3 regions of the Dermacoccus nishinomiyaensis genome follow, and region 3 is predicted to be linked to each of the others. Evidence: riboswitches for the same ligand, from Rfam matches in the RefSeq annotation. Region 3 holds a riboswitch; each other region holds the start of a gene.
The links. Region 3 has a riboswitch for cyclic di-AMP ahead of DYE07_RS01795 (C40 family peptidase). Riboswitches for the same ligand answer to the same signal wherever they lie in the genome.
Positions count from the first base shown of each region.

Region 1: another riboswitch for cyclic di-AMP. It lies ahead of DYE07_RS11660 (C40 family peptidase); the one in region 3 lies ahead of DYE07_RS01795 (C40 family peptidase).
Region 2: another riboswitch for cyclic di-AMP. It lies ahead of DYE07_RS15295 (transglycosylase family protein); the one in region 3 lies ahead of DYE07_RS01795 (C40 family peptidase).

Region 1 is NZ_UFXX01000001.1:2,496,241-2,501,284, forward strand. It holds gene pdxH (pyridoxamine 5'-phosphate oxidase) at 1-215, shown strand, start outside; gene DYE07_RS11650 (serine hydrolase domain-containing protein) at 463-2,064, shown strand; gene DYE07_RS11655 (iron-dependent transcriptional repressor DtxR) at 2,477-3,184, shown strand; cyclic di-AMP (ydaO/yuaA leader) riboswitch at 3,404-3,584, shown strand; gene DYE07_RS11660 (C40 family peptidase) at 3,586-4,920, shown strand.
Region 2 is NZ_UFXX01000001.1:2,465,161-2,470,204, reverse strand. It holds gene DYE07_RS11545 (ABC transporter ATP-binding protein) at 1-466, shown strand, start outside; gene DYE07_RS11540 (SDR family NAD(P)-dependent oxidoreductase) at 687-1,478, shown strand; gene DYE07_RS11535 (phosphatase PAP2 family protein) at 1,438-2,319, opposite strand; gene DYE07_RS11530 (hypothetical protein) at 2,410-2,724, opposite strand; tRNA gene DYE07_RS11525 (tRNA-Thr) at 2,810-2,882, shown strand; gene DYE07_RS15295 (transglycosylase family protein) at 2,979-3,725, opposite strand; cyclic di-AMP (ydaO/yuaA leader) riboswitch at 3,734-3,880, opposite strand; gene DYE07_RS11515 (threonine/serine exporter family protein) at 4,063-5,044, opposite strand, start outside.
Region 3 is NZ_UFXX01000001.1:353,551-358,594, forward strand. It holds gene sufD (Fe-S cluster assembly protein SufD) at 1-395, shown strand, start outside; gene DYE07_RS01770 (non-heme iron oxygenase ferredoxin subunit) at 392-718, shown strand; gene sufC (Fe-S cluster assembly ATPase SufC) at 768-1,544, shown strand; gene DYE07_RS01780 (aminotransferase class V-fold PLP-dependent enzyme) at 1,547-2,842, shown strand; gene sufU (Fe-S cluster assembly sulfur transfer protein SufU) at 2,844-3,353, shown strand; gene DYE07_RS01790 (metal-sulfur cluster assembly factor) at 3,350-3,685, shown strand; gene DYE07_RS01795 (C40 family peptidase) at 3,774-4,250, opposite strand; cyclic di-AMP (ydaO/yuaA leader) riboswitch at 4,254-4,439, opposite strand; gene ypfJ (KPN_02809 family neutral zinc metallopeptidase) at 4,555-5,044, opposite strand, start outside.

The DNA.
Region 1 (5,044 bases), 2.1 Mb from region 3:
CCAACGCCGAGATGACGGCCCGTTACCCCGACACCGGCGGCGCCGACGACGTCCCCCTGCCCGACTTCTGGGGCGGCTACCGCATCAACTGCGACGAGATCGAGTTCTGGGCGGGGCGCCGTTCCCGGCTGCACGACCGCCTCGTCTACGTGCGCGTCGGCGACGGCGACCTCGACGACCCGTCAGCCTGGCGCATCGAACGTCGCTGGCCCTGAGCCGTCGACGTGTGCAAATCGCAGATGGGGACGCGATTCGCCGGGGTGGACGCCGTTCGCAGATGGGGCGAGATTCGCGAATGTGGACGAAAATCGCCGATGGATACGAGTGGGGCGTCGCCGGCATGGCGAGGCGGGGCGGCGACGCGTGGCAGTGATGCGTCTCGAGGCCGCCCGCGAATCTGCCGTCGCTGATTCGCCGGCCCGCAAAACCGGAGCGGACGGCGTCACCACCTAGCGTGGAGGTATGACTGACTCGTCCACGCCGACACCCCACGACCCGTCGACCGATCGTGCCCTGGCAGCACTCGACGCGCAGGACGAAGGAGCTACCGCGACGCTCGACTCCCAGGCTGACGCTGCCGCGATGACGTCGGCCGCGCGGGACGTGCAGGCTGATCGTGCTGCCACGTCCGGCGTCTCTCAGGTGGACGGGCGCGTCGAACCCTCGACGGCGACGCGGTTGTCGCGCGAGACGACGACGGCTCTCGACCGCATCGCCCTCGACGCTCAGCGCTCGGGTCGCGTGCCGGGCCTCGCCGCCGGGGTGGCGCGACGCGGGACGCTGCTGTGGCACAACGGTTTCGGGGCGGCGCACCTCGGCCAGAACGTCGGCGCGGAGCGCGTCGGGCAGACTGCGCCCGACGAGAACACGCGCTTCCAGATCGCGTCGAACACGAAGACGTTCGTGGCGGTGACGATCATGGCCCTGCGCGACGAGGGCAAGCTCGACATCGACGCTCCGGCCCGCGACATCATTGACACCATTACCGCCGATTCGCCGCTAGCGCGCATGACGCCGCGTCAGTTCATGTCGCACAGCTCCGGCATCCAGCGCGAGGCCGTCGGCGACGTGTTCGACACGCTCGTCATGCCGGGTCGCGACGAGTTCCTCGCGAGCCTCGCCCACAGCGAACGCGTCTTGCCCGCTCACACGCGTTTCCACTACTCGAACCTCGGGTACGCGCTGCTCGGCGAGATGATCAATCGTCTCGACGGTGGCGACTGGTTCGCTAGCGTGCAGCGTCGGCTCCTCGACCCACTCGGCATGACGTCGACAACTCTCGGCCACCCGGGCGGCGTCGACACCGATCCGCATGCTGCGGGCACCTATTTCGTGCCGCCGTACAGCGACGTCCCCGTCGACGAACCCGTCTTCGACTCGCGCGCCATCGCGCCGGCCGCGGGCATGGTCTCGAGTGTGCGCGACATGGCGCGTTGGGGAGGTTTCGTCGCGAACCCCGACCCCGCGATCCTCTCCGCCGACACGCTCGAGGAGATGTGTCAGCCGCAGATCGTCGCCGACGTCGATCGCTGGGGCGCCGCATGGGGTCTCGGGTTCATGCTGCTGCGCCGTGACGATCGCATCTGGGTCGGCCACACCGGCGGTTGGCCGGGCGCGATCACCGGCGTCTTCACGCACCGCGAGAGCGCGACGACGGGCGTCGCTCTCATGAACGCGACGCACACCCCCGATCCCGCGGCCCTCGCCACGGACCTCGCGAGCGCCGTCCAGGAGCGCGAACCCGAGCTGCCCGCAGCCTGGACGCCCGGGATCACCGTGCCCCCGGAGTTCGTCCCGCTGCTCGGGGTGTGGTTCTCGGAGGGGACGCAGTTCACGTTCGTCGTCGAGGGCGGCACGCTCAAGGCTCGCGTCGAGGGGTTGCCCGAGTGGAAGGCGCCGGCCGTCTTCGAGCGCGTCGACGAAGACCGCTACCGCACCGTCGCGGGTCGCGAGCGCGGCGAATGGCTCGTCATCACCCGCGACGCCGACGGTTCCGTCACCCAACTCAACTGGGCCACATACCGCTTCACGCGCGAGCCGGCCGCGTTCGGCGAATGGCTCTGACAGCGCGTTGCGAAGCTCACAGCATCTTCACAGCCCTGGCTTCCCGATTTAACTTTCAATGATGGGGGGAGCGGGTGTAGCGTCTCGTCACGAAGCGCGCCGCACTCCCTCCCCCCTGGCGGCTGCGCTTCACCCCGAGGCCGCAGCGCTCTTCGTGAGCGCGCGCCTCGGGTTCTTCTCTTTCGGCCCCCTTGCCTTCGCGGCTCGCCCGGCCTCACCCCTGCCGACGTCGCTCCCTTGACGAACATCGCTCTGACGAACACCTCCGAGGCACTGCCCGTCGCGCCTGCTCATTCCGGCGGTCCGCTCGAGGCGATCCGTTCGCGCGACTGATGCTCCGAGCCTCGCCCCACCGACGCCGGTATCGCGAGCACCCGTGCGCGGCGGCGCCGGAGGTGGCACTCTTGTCGTCGTGACTGACCTGATCGACACCACCGAGATGTATCTGCGCACCATCTATGACCTCGAAGAAGAGGGCATCCCCCCGTTGCGCGCCCGCATCGCGGAGCGCCTCGGCCACTCCGGGCCCACGGTGTCGCAGACGGTCGCGCGCATGGAGCGCGACGGTCTGCTCCACGTCGCGAACTCCCGGCGCATCGAACTGACACCCGAGGGGCGCCTGCTCGCGACTCGCGTCATGCGCAAGCATCGCCTCGCGGAGCGGTTGCTCGTCGACGTCATCGGCCTCGAGCTCGAGTACGTCCACGACGAGGCGTGCCGGTGGGAGCACGTCATGAGCGAGCGCGTCGAGCGCAAGATCCTCGAGCTCATCGTCGACAAGGGCCTGTCCCCGTACGGCAACCCGATTCCCGGGCTGGACGAGCTCGGCTGGGGCGAGGCGCCGGAGGGTTTCCGTGACGGCGTGCAGTCGCTCGTCGAGGTGGCCGGCAGCGAGTCGCTGCGCGTGGTGGTGCGCCGCATCGGCGAGCCCGCGCAAGCGGACGCCGAGTCTCTCGCGGTGCTGACGAGCGTCGGGCTGAGCCCCGGGGTGGCCCTCGACGTGCGTGCTGACGGCGACCGCGTCCACGCGGCCGTCGCCGATCGGCCTGACGACGCCGTGTCGCTGCCCGAGGACATCGCCTCGCACGTATTCGTGTCCGTGACGGGTCAGCAGGCCTGAGGTTGCATGTGATGTTCATCACGAGCACACTCTGTAACGGATTCTGAACCTCCGCTGGTGGCGCGACGAACGGGGCCTGAGACGGGTGCTCGATGCCGAAATGACGCCTATCTCGCCGGTTCCTGATTCACCGTCGTCGTGACTGATTCGTTACCGTCTTACCTGGTTCGACAACGAACACTCGCGTGCCGAACACGCCGAGCCCTGCCTGCGGCGCGCGAGTCATGTCAGCTACACCACCTGGCAGGGGTGGGGGACCCACTTCTTCGTTCCTGATCCGCGAAGCGCAGATCAAGAACTCGGGGTGAAGCTCGCGTCGCACGCACGAAGCGCCGAGAGCCGGGCCGAGCAACAGGTCCGAACCCGACAGCTCACCTCACAGGCGTTCGAGAGGTTGCACATTGTCCATCAAGAACACGCCGGGCCCGCTGCGTCCTGTGAAGCAGACGCGCACCCTGGCCATGCTCACCACGACCGTCGCCGTCTCCGGTGGTCTGGTCGCTGGTCTCGGCATCACGCAGAGCGCCGGTGCGGCCCCTGAGTCGGGCGCCGTTCACGAGGCCGCGGCTGCCGCCACGACACCCCTCGAGCTCAAGACCGTCACGCCGGCCAAGAAGCTCGTCGTCGCCCCGAAGGCCGCCCCGAAGCCCGCCGCCAAGGCCGCCCCGAAGCCCGCCGCCAAGGCCGCCGCGAAGCCCGCCGCCGCGAAGAAGTCGACGCGCGCGACGTCGCAGGCGCTGAAGCAGGTGTCGCGCTCGCAGGCCCGCAGTGCGCTGACGTCGGCCTCCGTGAAGCCCGTCAGGGCCGAGCGCAAGGCGAAGATCGCCGAGCCGGCGCAGCGTCGCTCGATCGTCGTCAAGAAGCGCACCGCGCCCGCCGCGTCGCAGTCGACGAACACCCACCGCGCCGCGTCGCAGTCGACGAACACCCACCGCGCCGCGTCGCAGTCGACGAACACCCACCGCGCCGCGTCGCAGTCGACGAACACCCACCGCGCCGCGTCGCAGTCGACGAACACCCACCGCGCCGCGTCGCAGTCGACGAACACCCACCGCGCCGCGTCGCAGTCGACGAACACCCACCGCGCCGCGTCGCAGTCGACGAACACCCACCGCGCCGCGTCGCAGTCGACGAACACCCACCGCGCCGCGTCGCAGTCGACGAACACCCACCGCGCCGCGTCGCAGTCGACGAACACCCAGCGCGCCACCGCGACGCACCAGCGCGTGCATCGCACGCACGCTCGCCAGGCGGTTTCGCAGCACACCCAGGCTCGCCCGGTCGCCCAGACGCCGCGTCACCAGCAGGCACCCGTGCACCGCGCGACGGTGCGTCACGCCACCACGACGCACTCGGCCACGCCGACCTACGCCTCGAGCGCGCAGAAGGCCACGAACACGGCTTCCGCCTCGCGTTCGAACTCCGGAGTCGTCTCCATCGCCGCGGGCCTGACGGGTATCCCCTACGTCTACGGCGGATCGTCGACCTCCGGTGCCGACTGCTCCGGTTACGTCGCGATGGTCTTCGCGAAGGCCGGCATCCAGCTGCCGCACCAGTCGGGCGCCATCAAGGCGATGACGACGCCCGTCAGCGACCCGCGCCCCGGCGACCTCGTCTTCCTGCCGGGCCACGTCGCGATCTACGCCGGCAACGGCATGGTCTACGAGGCGCGCCACCCGGGCACCGTCACCGGCCTGTACCCGGTGCTGTCGGGTTCGACCTACGGTCGCCTCTGATCGATGTGATCGGTCGGCCCGCGCGGCCACCTGAGAAGCGCCCTCCCCGTCATCGTGACGGGGAGGGCGCTTCTTCGTGTGGCGCGTGCTTCGAGCGGGGTCGTGGTGGTCTGCCGTGACGATC
Region 2 (5,044 bases), 2.1 Mb from region 3:
GCTCGCCGACCGGCTGCTGTTCCTCGAAGCCGGGCGCGTGACGCAGCTCGCCCCGCCGCAGGAGGTCGTGCGCTATCCGCGCACGGCGTTCGCCGCCCGCGTCGTCGGCCTCAACCTGTGGCGAGGGACGAGCGACGGTCGCGCCATCACGACGCCGGGTGGCGCCCGCATCATGGCCGCCGACGTGCCGCCGTCGGGCGAGCGGGCGTTCGCGGCCTTCGCGCCGACCGCGGTCTCGCTGTGGCGCGAGGTGCCCGCCGGATCGCCTCGCAACACCTGGCCGCTCGTCGTGCAGCAGATCGAGCACACCGGGACGTCGGCCCGCGTGCACCTGCGGGGTGACGCAGGCGTCGCGGCCGATCTCGTGGCCGACGTGACGCTCGAGGCCGTCACCGAACTCGGCCTGCACCGCGGCTCGCACGTCGCAGCGAGCGTCAAGGCCACCGACGTCACGCTGTACCGCTGAGCCCCAGCGCGCGAGCTCCTCCTGCCTTCCTGCACCATCGCGACGGCCTCGCCCGACCCTCTTGCGCCCAGTTGCACCCGGGTGCTCTTGCACGCAGGTGCATCTGGGCGCACCGAGGCGGGGCCGCCGCGTCGTCGGAGCGACACGACGAGCCAGGCGCCGCGGGAACGAGGGTGACCCACCCCACATTTAATTCGCACCGCTCGTTAGAGTGCGTCACATGAAGATCACGCAGCACACCGTCGCTCTCATCTCCGGTGCCGGCTCGGGCCTCGGCGAGGCCACCGCCCGCCGCCTGCACGCCGACGGCGCGGCCGTCGTCATCGCCGACCTACCGAGTTCGAACGGCCAGGCCGTCGCCGACGACCTGGGCGAGCGCGCCCTGTTCGTCCCCACCGACGTGCGCGACGAGGAGCAGGTGCGCCAGGGCGTCAACGCCGCCGCCGAACTCGGTGAGCTGCGCATCGCCGTCGCCTGCGCCGGGGTCGGCACCCCGGGGCGCGTGCTCGGCAAGAACGGCGTCCACGCGCTCGAGAAGTACCGCACCGTCATCGACATCAACCTCGTCGGCACCTTCAACGTGCTGCGTCTGGCCGCCGAGGCGATGGTCGCGAACGAGCCCTCCCCCACCGACGACGGCGCGCCGGACGCACACGGTGACCGCGGCGTCATCGTCATGACGGCCAGCGCCGCCGCTTACGACGGCCAGATCGGTCAGGCGGCCTACGCCTCGAGCAAAGGCGGCATCGTCGGGCTGACGCTCCCCGCCGCCCGCGACCTCGCCGACAGCCACATCCGTGTCATGACGATCGCGCCCGGCACGATGGAGACGCCGATGCTCGCGGGGCTGCCGGAGGCGGCGCGCGAATCGCTCGGCAAGGTCGTGCCGCACCCCTCGCGCCTCGGCCGCCCGAGCGAGTACGCGGCACTCGTCGAGCACATCGTCGCGAACCCGCTGCTCAACGGTGAGGTCATTCGTCTCGACGGTGCGCTGCGTATGCCGCCGAAGTGAACCCCGGGTCCTCGTCCCAGATCTTCACTTCGGCCCCGCGCAGCAGGTTGACGTACAGAAGACCGAAACCGAAGAGTGCGATGCCACCGACGACGTCGAGGACGAAGTGGTTGCCCGTCGCCATGACGTCCCAGTACGTGACGAGCGGGTAGAGCCAGGCGGCGCGGGCCCACACGGGCCGGCGCCGCTTCCACGTGTCGTACACGACGTAGGCGACCCAGGTGGACCAGGCGCAGTGCAGGCTCGGCATCGCGGCGTACAGGTTGGCCGATTGCGACGGGTCACGCGCGAGGCGGCCGCCCATGATGTTGTAGACGGCGTTGATGTCGATCATGCCGTCGACGGCAAACCGGGGCGGGGCCATCGGCAGCAACCAGAACACGAGCAGGCTGGGCAGCGTCATCGCGATGAGCAACCGTCTGAGGCGCCGGAACCCGTCCGGGTTCATCCACCAGGCCCACGCGAGCGCGATGGGCACCGTCGCGAGCACCATGCCGTAGTAGTACCCGGCGCCCTGCGCGAGGACGGGCACCTCGGCGAGCGATGAGTTGAGCCATCGTTCGATGTCGATGCGCAGCCACTGCTCCAGGTCGAACAGGCGGTGCGCATGCCGGACCGACTCGTCGTGCTCTCCGCGGATGTGCTCCTGCGCGAACGTGAAGTACTGGAAGAACATCCAGAACAGGAACAACTCGATGAGTAGCGCCGGGCGGCCACCGAGCGGGCGCACGAGCGCCCTGACGAAGCGGGGCGGCGGCTCGGTGGTGCTCAGCGAGAAGTCGTCACGCGACGGCGTCAGGTCGCGCATCGAACGCTCGGCAGGCGTGAGGGAGTCGGGCATGCCACTCCTCACCTCGTCGCGGCCGTCGAACAAAACACGTCAGTGTATCCCCGCGCACTCGGGCAGGCCGAGCCTCGGGGGCGGGCCCGCTCAGTGGCGGTCGATCAGGACGTACGACGCCGCCGCCGACAGTGCCGCCACCCCGACGACGGACGGCCACGCGCCGATCTTCTTCGCGAGCGGGTGCGAGGCGCCGAACCCGCCGACGTACACGGCGGTCAGCGCCGCCGTCTGGGCCGCGCCGCCCTTGGCGAGCCACGTGCGGCCCGCGTACCCGCCGGCGAGCGCGAGCACGACACCCCCGAGCGGACGGATACCCGTCTCACGGGCGGTGAGGTAACCGCCGAGGAGACCGAGGGCGGCGACGGGTGCGGTTTCGACGTCTGCTGCAGGCTTGAGATTCATGCCCTCATCGTAGGTCGTCGCCCGACGGGACGGGCATCGCGACCCGCCTCGTATAAGATCACAGGGCTGCCGATACCGGCAGTGTGCTGGAGTGGCGCAATCGGTAGCGCACCTGTCTTGTAAACAGGTGGTTGTGGGTTCGAGTCCCATCTCCAGCTCTCACCGCCCGCCTGCCCGGCCAGGGCACACGACGAGGGCCCCACCGCTTCGAAGCGGTGGGGCCCTCGTCGTCGATCAGGCGATCAGACGCGCGATCAGTGGTTGTTCAGGTGCGCCTGCAGAGCGCGGACGGTGCGGGCGTTGAGGTACGTCGCGCCGTCCTGGGAGATGCCGAGCTTCGACTGCAGCGCGGCGACCGTGCGGGGGCCGATGATGCCGTCGGGCGTCGTGCCGACCGTGCGCTGGAGGGCCATCTTCGTCTGCGGGCCGACGATGCCGTCACGGTACGTGCCGACCCAGGCCTGCAGCGAGCGAGCGGTCTGGCGACCGAGGATGCCGTCGACGGCGAGCTTGCCGGACGTCGCGGCGGGAGCCTTGACGGCAGAACGAGCGGTGGAACGCGACACCTGCGTGTTCGCGGCCGCAGCGGCAGGAGCCGCAGCGGTGCTGCCACCGTTGGCGCGGGTCAGGCCACCGCGCACGGAGCACACGGGCCAGGCGCCGGGGCCCTGGACGGCGAGGGTCTTCTGGGCGATCGCGATCTGCTGCTCGCGCGTGGCGAGGTCGGCGCGAGCGGCGTACTGCGTGCCACCGAAGCCGGCCCACGTCTGCTGCGTGAACTGCAGGCCGCCGTAGAAGCCGTTGCCCGTGTTGATGTGCCAGTTGCCGCCCGCTTCACAGGCGGCGACGCGGTCCCAGACCGAACCGGCCGGTGCGGCCGAGGCGGTGGTGGCGCTCGTGACGCCGGCGCCGACGGTGGCGGCACCGACGAGGGCGACGCCCGCAGCCTTGCGACCCATGGTCGAGTCGGAGGGAGCGGAGTGCTTCGGGGTGTAACCCATGGAGGTGTTTCCTTTCCTGACGACGCCGGTGAGGTGAGCTGTCGGGTTCGAGCGGTCAGGTGCTCGGCCGGTTCGGGACCGGCTTCACCCCAAGGCACTCAACGAGTGCCACGAGTGGGTCCCCCACCCTCGTCTGCGGTTCGCACGGTGCGAATGAAGCGGCGCCCGACGAGGTTTGGCGTTGGCGCTGCCCGCGAATTCTTGGTGTGTTGAGTTGTGAGCCGCTTGGGCGACACTCACGACATCGCCACAGCGAGGAGAACGTTACGCGACCTACGTCACAAAATGTGAATCACCGCGGCCCCCGCCGTCGCCGCGCGCGAGAACCCCCCGCCCGTCAGCGGCGACGAGCCCTGCGGCGCTGCACGATCGGGCGGTCGAAAGGCGCCGACAGCACGTCCCCGAGAAGCGCCCCCGTGCTCAGCGCGAGGGCGATCCCGACGGCGCCGAGCATCGTCGTCACCCCGACCCCGGACTGCGCCACGCGCGTCGCTCCGAGCAGTGAACCCGACACGGACTCGTACATGCCGCGGAAGATGCGCAGGCCGGGCAGCATCGGCGAGACCGCGGGCATGACGAGCACGAGCGCGGGGGCGCCCAGGCGCAGCGCGAGCAGTCGCGCGCAGAACCCTACGGCCGTCGCGGCCACCGCGGTCGCCGTCGTCGCGCCGAGGCCGATGGAGCTGACGAGGAACGTCACGCCGCCCACGCCCAGGGCGCCCATGACGGCCGTCGGCACGAGCATCCGGACACGCGAACGCATCGTCACGGCCGAGCAGACCGCGCCGAGCGCACCGCAGGCAACCTGGAGCAGAAAGGTCGTCGACGGCGAGTCGTAACGCAGCACCCCGGGCGACTGGAGCCCGAGGTCGAGGGCGTTGTCGAGACTCAGCGTCAAGGACAACCCCGCACCGACGCCGACCGTGATGCCCGCGCAGGCGAGGATCACCGTCAACACGCGCCCGGAGGCGGTGACGGGATAGCCGGTGACGGCGTCCTCGACCGCGGACGCCATCTGACGACCGGGCAGCAGCGCGACGATGCCGCCCGAGATCGCGTACGCGAAGTCGGCCATCGTCATCGAGCCGGGCAGGTGAGTGGCGACGAACTCGCCGACGAGATGACTCTGGTGCGACATGTACGCGAGCCACGCGAGCATCGTCGAGGCGAGTCCGCCGGCGGCTGCCGAGTAGAAGCTCGGCACCCCCAGGTTGCTCAGCACGCGCCCGATGCGGTCGACGATGATCGCCGACACGAACGCGACGGCGACGGCCATCCAGCTACCACCGAGGATCGTCGCGACCGACGCGGCGAGACCA
Region 3 (5,044 bases):
ACAAGGGCGCACTGCAGGGCGAGACGGCCCGTACCGTCTGGGTCGGTGACGTGCTGATCCGCGCCGAGGCCGAGGGCATCGAGACGTACGAGCTCAACCGCAACCTCGTCCTGACGGACGGCGCCCGCGCCGACTCCGTGCCGAACCTCGAGATCGAGACCGGCGAGATCGAGGGCGCCGGCCACGCGAGCTCGACGGGCCGTTTCGACGACGAGCAGTTGTTCTACCTGCAAGCACGCGGTATCCCCGAGGCCGAGGCGCGTCGTCTCGTCGTGCGTGGCTTCTTCGCGGACATCATCAACAAGATCGGTGTCCCCGAGGTCGTCGACCCGCTCATGCAGGCCATCGAGGCCGAGCTCGCGGCGACGCAGGAGATCGTCGAGGAGCAGGCATGAGTGAGAACGTCGAGTGGGTCAACCTTGCGAGCGTCGAGGAGATCCCGCAGCCCGGCGCGATCAAGGTCGACGTCGACGACCTCGTCATCTGCCTCGCGAAGGACTCGAACGGCGTCATCCACGCGCTCGATGACACGTGCACGCACGCGGCCGTGTCCCTGTCCGAGGGTGAGGTCGACGACGACGGCATCGAGTGCTGGTTGCACGGCTCGAAGTTCAACTATGAGACGGGCAAGCCGATGAGCCTTCCCGCGATGCAGCCCGTCAACGTCTACCCGACGAAGATCGACGGCTCGGCCGTGTTCGTCGGCATCCCCGCCTGAGCCTGGCGCCGGCGCACCCACCAACTTTTCGAACGAAGGACGAAACACCATGTCTACGCTTGAGATTCGCGACCTCCACGTCACCGTCGAGACGGAGAACGGGACGAAGGAGATCCTCAAGGGCGTCAACCTGACGATCAACTCGGGGGAGACGCACGCCATCATGGGCCCGAACGGCTCCGGCAAGTCGACCCTCGCGTACTCGATCGCGGGTCACCCGAAGTACACGATCACCTCCGGCACCGTGACGCTCGACGGCGAGGACGTTCTCGCGATGGACGTCGACGAGCGCGCCCGCGCCGGCGTCTTCCTCGCGATGCAGTACCCCGTCGAGGTTCCCGGCGTCACCGTCTCCAACTTCCTGCGCACCGCGAAGACAGCCGTCGACGGCGAGGCGCCGAAGCTGCGCACGTGGGTCAAGGACGTCAAGGACGCCATGGGCAACCTCAAGATGGATCCGGCGTTCGCCGACCGCAACGTCAACGAGGGCTTCTCCGGTGGCGAGAAGAAGCGCCACGAGATCCTCCAGATGGAGCTGCTCAAGCCGAAGATGGCGATCCTCGACGAGACCGACTCCGGCCTCGACGTCGACGCGCTGCGCATCGTCTCCGAAGGCGTGAACCGCGCCAAGGCGGAGACGAACTGCGGCGTCCTGCTCATCACGCACTACACGCGCATCCTGCGCTACATCAAGCCCGACCACGTGCACGTGTTCGTGAACGGCCGCGTCGCCGAGGAGGGTGGCCCCGAGCTGGCCGACCGTCTCGAGGCCGAGGGCTACGACCGGTACGTCAACGCGGCGGTCGGCAGCGAGGTCAAGGCCTGATCATGGCTGACGTTTCGTTCGACGCGGCGCGCGTGCGAGAGGATTTTCCCGTGCTCGCGCGCCGCGTCCGCGACGGCAAGCCGCTGGTCTACCTCGACTCCGGCGCGACGTCGCAGAGCCCCGAAGCCGTCATCACGGCCGAGGGTGATTTCTACCGGACGGTGAACGCCGCGGTGCACCGCGGTGCGCACCAGTTGTCGGAGGCGGCGACGGATGCCTACGAGGCGGCTCGTGCCACGATCTCCGGCTTCATCGGTGGTGAGGCCGACGAGATCGTGTTCACGAAGAACGCGACGGAGGCGCTCAACCTCGTCGCGTACGCCTTCAGCAACGCAGGTTTCGACGGCGCGCTCGACGGCGTCGACCCGGAGCTGGCCGAGCGGCTGCGCATCGGCCCGGGTGACGAGATCGTGATCACGCCGATGGAGCATCACGCCAACCTCGTGCCGTGGCAGGAGCTCGCGCGCCGCACTGGCGCCACGCTGCGCTGGTGCGAGATCACCGACGACGGCCGCATCGACCTCGACTCGATGCGGGCGACCGTCGGCGAGAAGACGAAGATCGTCGCCTTCTCACACGTGTCGAACGTGCTCGGCACGATCAACCCCGTCGACGAGATCAGCGCGATCGCCCGTGAGGTCGGTGCGTGGGTCGTGCTCGACGCGTGCCAGTCGGTGCCGCACATGCCGGTCGACGTGCGCGAGCTCGACGTCGACTTCCTCGCCTTCTCCGGCCACAAGATGCTCGGCCCCACCGGCATCGGCGTGCTGTGGGCGAAGAACACGACGCTCAACGCCATGCCGCCGTTCCTCACCGGCGGTTCGATGATCGAGATCGTCCGGCTCGAAGGCTCGACATACGCGCCCGCACCGCAGCGCTTCGAGGCGGGCACGCCGAATGCGGCACAGGCCATCGGTCTCGCCGCAGCGTGTGACTACCTCGACGCGCTCGGGATGGCGAACGTCTTCGCGCACGAGCAGGATCTCATCACCTACGCGCTCGAGGGCTTCGCGGCCCGGCCGTGGACCACCGTCCTCGGCCCCCTCGATGCCGCTTCCCGCACGGGCGCCGTCGCGTTCACCGTCGACGAGGTGCACCCGCACGACGTCGGCCAGATCGTCGACGACGCCGGGGTCGCCATCCGCACCGGCCACCACTGCGCGTGGCCGCTGCACCGGCGTCTCAAGGCCGTCGCGAGCAGCCGCATCAGCTTCAACGTGTACTCGACCCGCGAGGACATCGACGCGTTCTTCGCGGCGCTCGATCGCGTGCCGAGCATCTTCGGACTGGAGGTCTGAGATGGATCTGTACCAGGAACTCATCCTCGATCACTCCAAGCACCCGCAGCACGCGGGGCTGCGCGAGCCGTTCGGGGCAGAGAGCCACCACGTCAACACCTCGTGCGGCGACGAGATCACTCTGCGCGTCGACGTCGAGGGCGAGGGTGACGACGCCGTCATCAGGGACGTCAGCTACGACTCGATCGGTTGCTCGATCTCGGTCGCGTCCGCGTCGATGCTCGCCGACAACCTCGTCGGGCACACGCTGCGCGACGCGCAGGAGGTCTTCGGCGCGACGCGCAGCATGCTGACGAGCAAGGGCAAGGACGCCGGCGACGAAGAGGTCATCGGTGACGCGATCGCGCTCGCCGGGGTCTCGCAGTACCCGGCGCGCGTCAAGTGCGCGCTGCTGTCGTGGTCGGCCCTGCAGGATTCGCTCGGCAAGCTCGGCCTCGACCTCGCCGGGAGCGCCGCGAACAGCACGAACAGCGACACCACCGCCAGCAGCGACAAGGAGATCACGGCATGAGCGAGACAACCACCCCGCCCGTCGAGTCGGACGTCGAGGACGTCAAGGAGGCCCTGCGCGACGTCGTCGACCCCGAGCTCGGCATCAACGTCGTCGACCTCGGCCTCGTCTACGGCATCACCGTCGACGACTCCAAGCACGCCGTCATCGACATGACCCTGACGTCCGCGGCGTGCCCGCTGACCGACGTCATCGAGGAGCAGGTCGCGACGGCGCTCATGGACGTCGTCGCCGGCCACTCCCTCAACTGGGTCTGGATGCCGCCGTGGGGCCCGGACAAGATCACCGACGACGGCCGCGAGCAGCTGCGCGCCCTCGGGTTCAATGTCTGAGCCACCGCTACCGTACGACGAAGCCCGCCACCTCGATGGAGGTGGCGGGCTTCGCCGCGCTGTGCGGCGTGCGTCAGGATCGAACGGATCAGACGCGGCCGAAGCGGTAGGAGGAACCGGCGCGCGCGAGCTGCACACGAGAGCCGGGTCGCGGTGCGTGCCAGACCATGCCGTTGCCGGCGTAGACGGCCGCGTGGTAGGCGTAGCCACCGGAGGTGAGGAACGCAAGGTCACCCGGGCGAGCCGAAGCGCGCGAGACGCGGTACGAGGCTCGGTACTGCTGGTTGGCCGTGCGGGGGATCGAGCGACCGACCTGGCGGTAGCTCCAGCTCGTCAGACCCGAGCAGTCGAAGCGCCACGGGCCGGCCGCACCGTAGACGTAGGGGGCGCCGCGTCGGGACGAGGCGCTGGAGACGACGCGGCGAGCGCTCGCCGAGGTGACGGAGGCGCTGGCGGACGAGGCGGTGCCGACCGAGACCGCGCCCAGCGCGGAGGTGGCGAGGGCGGTGCCGACGGCGACCTTGGACGTGTTTCCCAGGAACGAGCGGCGGGACATGTTCTTCATGTCGGATCTCTCCAGGAGCGCTTACGAGGCATGACCTGTCGGGTTCGAGATCCTAGATTCTCGGCCGGCCTGAGCCGGCTTCACCCCAAGAGCCACCAAGGTGGCTCGGATGCTGGGTGCACCGCTCCCGTCGCTCCGCGCAATGCGGTGATACCTGGCCTTCGTGACGGGACTCAGCGACGAAGCAGGGCCGCACCGACGTCGGTGCGGCCCTGCAAGATTACCGTCGGCTCACGGTCGGAACAAATTGAGCGTGCAATCACTTTTGGTCAATTTTCCGACCCGTCCGAGCGTTTTCACGACCTCACTCGACGCTGTCGACGTTGAACGTGTCACACGAGTTGAGGTCGCCCTTCTCGTAGCCGGTCATGAACCACTTCTGCCGAGCCTCCGACGAACCGTGCGTCCAGCTCTCCGGCGTGACGCGACCCTGGGCCTTCTGCTGGATGCGGTCGTCACCGACGGCCGACGCCGCGGACAGCGCTGACTTGATGTCGTCGTCGGTGACCGGCTTGAGCAGCGTGTTGCCGTTCTTGTCCTTCGACTCCGTCGCGTGGGCGACCCAGATGCCGGCGTAGCAGTCGGCCTGCAGTTCGGTACGCACCGAACCCGATTCGGCACCCTTCGGATCCTGCTGTGCGCGGCCGAGGGCACCGAGCAGGTCCTGCACGTGGTGGCCGTACTCGTGGGCCACGACGTACTCCTTCGCCAGGGCGCCGCCATCGGCACCGTACTTGTTCGTCAGTTCTTGGAAGAAGGCGGCGTCGATGTAGACCTTGCGGTCGGTCGGGCAG